DNA from 3 places in the Sphingomonas qilianensis genome. Region 3 is predicted to be linked to each of the others. Evidence: predicted binding sites of a transcription regulator. Region 3 holds the regulator's gene; each other region holds the start of a gene.
What was found. Region 3 encodes LexA, which represses DNA repair genes until DNA is damaged. Its sites were predicted from a motif close to GTTCCNCNCTTGTTCT; they were not measured.

Region 1 (2,267 bases), on a different contig from region 3:
GGCATGTCGCGCGGATTTGGCAAGACGGCAGCGCCGACACCACCGGGGCCAATTGCTCAAGAATGCGCTGGCCCAGACCGCATTGGCCGTCGGCAAACTGCCCGCACCGCGCATTCTCGCACCGACCTGAATAGCGGAACACCAAAGTTGGATCGATCTCTCCCAGACTGTCGCGCAGTTCAGGCGTGATCTCGGCGCGCTGCTTCAGATACGCGATGCGCGGTTCCGCCAGCGTACCGGCGACCACCCCGAAGACGCGCGCCTCGGCCATATCGGGTTGTCCGCTGGGGCAGGACAAGGGGCGTTCTATCTCGCCCATCGCGCCGTCCCGCCCTAGATGTTGCGGAACTGCGGAAGGGCACCGCGTTCGAAAAATCCGGCAAGAATGTGATCATCGATCTGCAGCACTGCCGGCGACGCCTCGATCCCGTGTTCACTAACCTGCCGGGCAATCGCGGTGGAAAATTTCTGGCCCTCGCTGAAGTCCTTCACAACGATGCCGGCCAACTCCCATCTTGTCACCAGCGACTCCATGCCTTCGGTACGTACGCCCGCGGCTTTCACCGCAGCCTCAACGATCGTCGGCAAATCCCGTACGGCGACAAGCTTAGCACCTTTGTGCTCCACAGCCACTTCGACTCTCCCTCCGAATTTTATATCCGCATTATCCATCTCTTCTACATGAAGAGTCAAGCGCGACTATCACTCTTCATTAGAGTTACACGATATAAACTTATTCGTTGTATTCTATACTACGTTTCAGGTATTGTTTGGCGTGGTGCAGATTGTTCTATTTGTACAAGATTGCCGCCCGTCTTCCCCGCTCCCAGACCACCAGCGCCGCCGCCCAGTATCCCAAGCCAGACTACCGCCCCGCAAAGGGAGAGTTTATACCCTACTGATAGAGTAGGACTTAGATATCTGCTGTCAGGTTTGCTCCCTGGACTGCCGCGGCCCGGCATGCGTGTCGGGCCGTTGTTGTTGCGGGCCGCCACGCGCACGATGCGGTTGCCCTAGCCGCCCTCGTTCCCTACCTGTTCACGAATGTCCCTCCCCGCGCCCTCCCCACAAGATCCGCCCTATCTCCGCGGGCTCAATGATCCCCAGCGCGAGGCCGTGCTGACCACCGAGGGCCCGGTGCTCGTGCTCGCCGGCGCCGGCACCGGCAAGACTGCGGCGCTCACGGCGCGGCTGGGCCATCTGCTGTTCACCAAAAAAGCCTGGCCGTCCGAAATTCTCAGCGTCACCTTTACCAACAAGGCGGCGCGCGAGATGAAGCACCGCGTCGGCAATCTTGTCGGTGATGTGGTCGAGGGCATGCCCTGGCTCGGCACGTTCCACGCGATCGGCGCCAAGATGCTGCGCCGCCACGCCGAACTGGTCGGGCTGCAAAGCAACTTCAGTATCCTTGATACCGACGATCAGTTGCGCCTGCTGAAGCAATTGATCCTCGCCGCCGATCTCGACGAGAAACGCTGGCCCGCGCGCGCGCTGGCCGGGCTGATCGACGGCTGGAAGAATAAAGGCCTGGTCCCCGCCGATATCGATGCCGGCGAGAGCGAGCTCTACGCCAATGGCCGCGGTGGCGAGATGTATGCCGCGTATCAGGACCGGCTCAAGACGCTCAACGCATGCGATTTCGGCGATCTGCTGCTGCACATGCTGGTCATCCTGAAAACCGATCGCGCCGTGCTGGCCGACTATCAGCAGCGCTTCAAATATATCATGGTGGACGAATATCAGGACACCAACAGCGTCCAGTATCTTTGGCTCCGGCTGCTCGCGCAGGAACGCAAGAACATCTGCTGCGTCGGCGACGACGACCAGTCGATCTATTCATGGCGCGGCGCACAGGTCGAGAATATCCTGAAATTCGAAAAGGATTTCCCTGGCGCCAAGGTCATCCGGCTGGAGCAGAATTATCGCTCCACGCCGCACATCCTGGGGGCGGCCTCGGGCGTGATCGCCAACAATAGCGGCCGGCTCGGCAAGCAGCTGTGGACCGAGCTCGATGTCGGCGAGAAGGTCAAGGTGCTCGGCGTGTGGGACGGGCCCGAGGAAGCGCGCCGCGTCGGCGACGAGATCGAAAGCTGCAAACGCGCCGGCAAGAGCCTCGACGACATGGCCATCCTGGTCCGCGCGCAGCATCAGACGCGCGAGTTCGAGGATCGCTTCATCTCGATCGGCCTGCCCTATCGCATCGTCGGCGGCTTCCGTTTCTATGAACGCGCGGAAATCCGCGATGCGCTGGCCTATCTGCGCATCGT
Region 2 (2,267 bases), on a different contig from region 3:
TGCGGGTCCAGATCGGCCCAGGCGGCGTCGAGATCGAAGCTGAACTCGCGCGCGAGGCTGCCCAGTACCTGCATGTAATAGGGGCTGGGCGGGTTGGATTTGGCCCAGGGGAACACCGCGCCCTTCCTGATGCTGAGCGCGTGATTGGGGACGACGAGATCGGCGTCGAACAGCATCTTTTCGCCCAGACCGTCGCAGGCCGGGCACGCGCCTTGCGGGGCGTTGAACGAGAAGAGGCGCGGTTCGATCTCGGCGATGGTGAAACCGCTGATCGGGCAGGCGAACTTCTCGCTGAACACGATGCGCCCCGGCGGCGCATTGTCGCCGAGCACTTCCTGCTTGGGCGTATGCGCCTCGACCGGATCGGCCGGATCGACATAAGCGAGGCCTTCCGCCAGCTTCAGCGCCGCCTCGAAGCTCTCCGCCAGGCGCGTGGCGACGCCCTCGCCCACCACCAGGCGATCGACCACCACCTCGATGTCATGCTTGTATTTCTTGTCGATCGCCGGCGCCTCGTCGATCTCGTAAATCTCGCCGTCGATGCGCACGCGGGTGAAGCCGGCCTTCTGCCATTCGAGCAGCTCCTTCTTATACTCGCCCTTGCGGCCGCGCACGACCGGGGCGAGCAGATACAGCCGCGTACCCTCGGGCAGCGCCAGGACGCGATCGACCATCTGGCTGACGGTCTGCGCGGCGATCGGCAGGCCGGTGGCGGGGCTGTACGGGATACCGACACGCGCCCACAGCAGTCGCATGTAATCGTAGATCTCGGTGACCGTCGCGACGGTCGAGCGCGGATTGCGGCTGGTGGTCTTCTGCTCGATCGAGATGGCGGGCGACAGGCCCTCGATATGATCGACATCGGGCTTCTGCATCAGCTCGAGGAACTGGCGGGCATAGGCGCTCAAGGATTCGACGTAGCGGCGCTGACCCTCGGCATAGATGGTATCGAAGGCGAGGCTCGATTTGCCGCTGCCGGAGAGGCCGGTGATCACCGTGAGCGTATCGCGCGGGATGTCGATCGAGACATCCTTGAGGTTATGTTCGCGCGCGCCGCGCACGGAGATATGAGTCAGCATGCCGGGAGTTCTACTTCTGTTCTGATTTCGAGGCTAGTCCTTGCAAATAGGGACGGTGCGCGGCTTTCGCCAGCGCGGCGCAAGACCGTCTCGCAGCCGACTGATGATGAAATATCGTCAGCGCAATTGGCGGTCATGCCGCTGCTGACGGTGGGGGAGTGCTATTCCTAGCCGCGGCCGCGCAGGCCGGGGACCATGCGGCCGAGCACGGCATCGCGCAGCACGTAGTGATGGCGCAGCGCGGCGGCGACGTGGAGCACGACCAGCGCCAGCATGACCCAGCCGAGCAGACCGTGCGCGTTGCCCGCGGCGCTGCCGACCGACGGGCCGACCGGCAGGTATGGCACGTCGAACAGACCGAAGAAATCGAGCGGGCGGCGCTTGGCCGCGCCCGAGACCATCGCCCAGCCGCTGAGCGGCAAGGCCAGCATCAACGCGTAGAACAGGAAATGCGTGCCCCCCGCGACCGTCCGCTCCCACGGCGCGATGCCCGTCGAATACGGCGGCGGGCGATGCGTGAGGCGCCAGGCGATACGCCCGAGCGTAAGCGCCAGCACGGTGAGCCCGATCGACTTGTGCACCGGCATGACCCAGCCGAGCCCATCGAACAGATTTTCGTGCAGCAGCCCGAGCGCCAGATTGGCGAGCACGAACAGCGCGATGCTCCAGTGAAACCAGATCGCTACGCGGTGGTAGCGTTCGGCATGGAGCAGCGCGCCGGCCATCGCGCCTACTGCAGCTGCAGTTCGGGCGTGGGCAGCTTGCCCTGCGCCATCTGGCGGCCGAACACGTCGCGCATCAGCGACAGCGAAAAGAGATGCGCATAGATCAGCGGCAGCATGCCGTTCTTGTGAATCTTGCGCAGCTGATCACCGCGAAGATCAGCAAGCTTCTCTTCGTTGATCATCTGGAAGCCGCGATAGATGAACGGTTGTGCTGCGCCATCCGGCTGGATCGAGATCTCGCCATCCATGAGCAAGCCCATTTCCTTGATATCGTTCATGAAATTGCCGGTGCGCGCGCCGGCTTCCTCGAACGACTCGTTGAAGCTCAGGATATTAGTCACAATTTCGGTCGGTTTGCCATCCTCGAACAGCGGGCGGCCATCCTCGAACGCGCCGAGCGTTTCGGTGGTGGGATCGAAGCACAGCGACAATTCCTGCGCATCGGGGCGCAGCTTGGCGAGCA
Region 3 (2,267 bases):
GGTGGGGGACTACACCTCGGATATGCTGGCGGAGAATGGCGGGGTGGATGGCGCGCCGTTGCTGCTCGCCGAGCAGCCGGAGGCGCGGTGCACGCGGGATCTGTGTCTGATCGAGCGGGTGGCCGGCGGGCGGCGGTGGCGGGTTCTGGCGACGCGGAGTGCTTATCTCGTGCCGGTGCGGGAACTGCTCGCGGCGTGTCGCGACGCCGATATCGTGGTCAGCGAGCGGCGTCTGCCGCGGGGGTGTTCGGCGCGATGGCTGACCCTGGATCGGCCGATGCTGGCGCGCACCGGGGGCGTGGCGATCGCGTTGGCGCACGGCATGGTGCGGACGGTGCGGGCGCCGGGGGATCGGCATCCGTGGCGGCTCCCGCCCTCCCTAAAACAAAACCACCTTTTCAAAGGCACTCGCCCGGCGCGGACCGGGGTCCGGTAGCATCACTAAAGTGACCCGGCCTTTGCCAATTACCGCGTCCGCCACTTCTGGGGCCCGGCCTCCGCCAGGAAAGCGCGAAACTCGGAAAGCTAGGCGAAGGTTAGTCGTAGCGGCGCAGCAATCCGGCGAGCTTGCCCTGCACACGGACCTGCTGCGGCGCGTAACGCTGGGGATCGTAAGCGCGGTTGGCGGGATCGAGCCGGACCATGGCACCTTCGCGACGGAAATATTTGAGCGTCGCCTCGGCATCCTCGATCAGCGCGACGACGATCTCGCCATCGCGGGCCACGTCCTGCCGACGGATCAGCGCGTAATCGCCATCCAGAATGCCGGCCTCGACCATCGAATCGCCCGACACTTCGAGCGCATAATGATCGCCCTTGCCGAGCAAGGCTGCGGGCACCGAAAGCATTGCACTACTCTCGAACGCCTCGATCGGCAGACCGGCAGCGATGCGGCCGTGCAACGGAATTTCGATCACGTCGTTGGCCGGTTCGGGGCGCGAATGTTGAGAAAGTTGAGACGCTGGCGACATTGCCGGCGACATTGGCGCGGCCGTCTTCCTGGTCAGCTTCACCACATCCCCGCGCTCGGGCATCTTGAGCACTTCAAGCGCGCGCGCGCGATTGGGCAGGCGACGGATGAACTGACGTTCTTCGAGCGCGCTGATCAGGCGGTGCACGCCCGACTTGGATTTGAGATCGAGCGCATCCTTCATTTCCTCGAACGAGGGCGACACGCCGGTTTCCTCCAGGCGATCACTGATGAAGCAGATAAGCTCGTGCTGCTTGCGCGTTAGCATTGCGTTCCTCCGTCAGAACAGACGCGGAACCTTTATGGAACAGTTTCCATCAAGTCAAGCCAGGATAAGGATTTCCGCCGAGTCGCCAATTTGCGCTGCCGCCGCCTGCGGCGGGCGCAGGATCAGGCAGGTAGCGCGGGCCAGCGTGCGCAGCATCGAACTGTCCTGGATGGTCGAGGCGAAAGCCTGCCCGTCGCGCAATTCGCCGCGCAGATAATCGGTGCGGTGGTCGTTGGCGGGGAGCGGCTCGCCGAGCGGCGCGGCGATGGTGGTCGGCAGCGGATCGCGCGCACCGGACATCATGGCGATCAACGGCAGCAGAAAGAGCTGCGCGGTGACGAAGGCGGAGACAGGGTTGCCGGGCAGGCCGAGCACGACCGCGCCACCCAGCCGGCCGGCCATCATCGGCTTGCCGGGGCGCAGCGCGATCTTCCAGAAATCGAGGCTGCCGCCGGCGGCGTCGAGCGCGGGGCGGACGAGATCGTGATCGCCGACCGAGGCGCCACCGGTCGTCACGAGAATATCCGCATCGATCCCGGCAAAGGCGGCGGTCATGATCGCGAGGTCGTCGGGGATGATGCCGAGATCGATCACCTCGACGGGGAGCGCGGCCAGCATCGCGGCGAGCATCAGCCCGTTGGATTCGGGGAGCTGGCCGGGGGCGAGATCGCGCCCGGCGGGGACCAGCTCATCGCCGGTGGCGGCGATCGCTACGCGCAGCCGCCGGGCGACGGGCAGCACGCCATGGCCGCCGATCGCGGTGACGGCGAGGCGGGCGGGCGTAAGCCGCTCGCCCTTGGCGACCAGCACGTCGCCGTCGTGGAAATCGAGCCCTTGCACGCGGACATTGCCGCCGTGGCGGCGCGGGCCATCACCCGTCAGGTGGATCGTGTCGCCCTCGCGCGAGGCTTCTTCCTGCACCAGCACGCTGTCGGCGCCGTCGGGCATGGCCGCGCCGGTGAAGATGCGCACCGTCTCGCCCGCCGCCATCGTGCCGGCAAAGGGACGCCCCGCAGCGCTCTCGCCGAT

Region 1: the regulator LexA is predicted to act here: its motif matches at 1,026-1,041, upstream of ABC969_RS14300 (ATP-dependent helicase).
Region 2: the regulator LexA is predicted to act here: its motif matches at 1,087-1,102, upstream of uvrA (excinuclease ABC subunit UvrA).

Annotation. Positions count from the first base shown of each region.
Region 1 is NZ_JBDIMF010000006.1:234,802-237,068, reverse strand. Features, by position in the region: gene ABC969_RS14310 (hypothetical protein) at 1-271, opposite strand, end outside; gene ABC969_RS14305 (hypothetical protein) at 334-633, opposite strand; gene ABC969_RS14300 (ATP-dependent helicase) at 1,045-2,267, shown strand, end outside.
Region 2 is NZ_JBDIMF010000005.1:82,855-85,121, forward strand. Features, by position in the region: gene uvrA (excinuclease ABC subunit UvrA) at 1-1,079, opposite strand, end outside; gene ABC969_RS12095 (cytochrome b) at 1,247-1,804, opposite strand; gene ABC969_RS12100 (SapC family protein) at 1,810-2,267, opposite strand, start outside.
Region 3 is NZ_JBDIMF010000003.1:175,520-177,786, forward strand. Features, by position in the region: gene ABC969_RS09600 (ComEC/Rec2 family competence protein) at 1-436, shown strand, start outside; gene lexA (transcriptional repressor LexA) at 537-1,238, opposite strand; gene ABC969_RS09610 (molybdopterin molybdotransferase MoeA) at 1,293-2,267, opposite strand, start outside.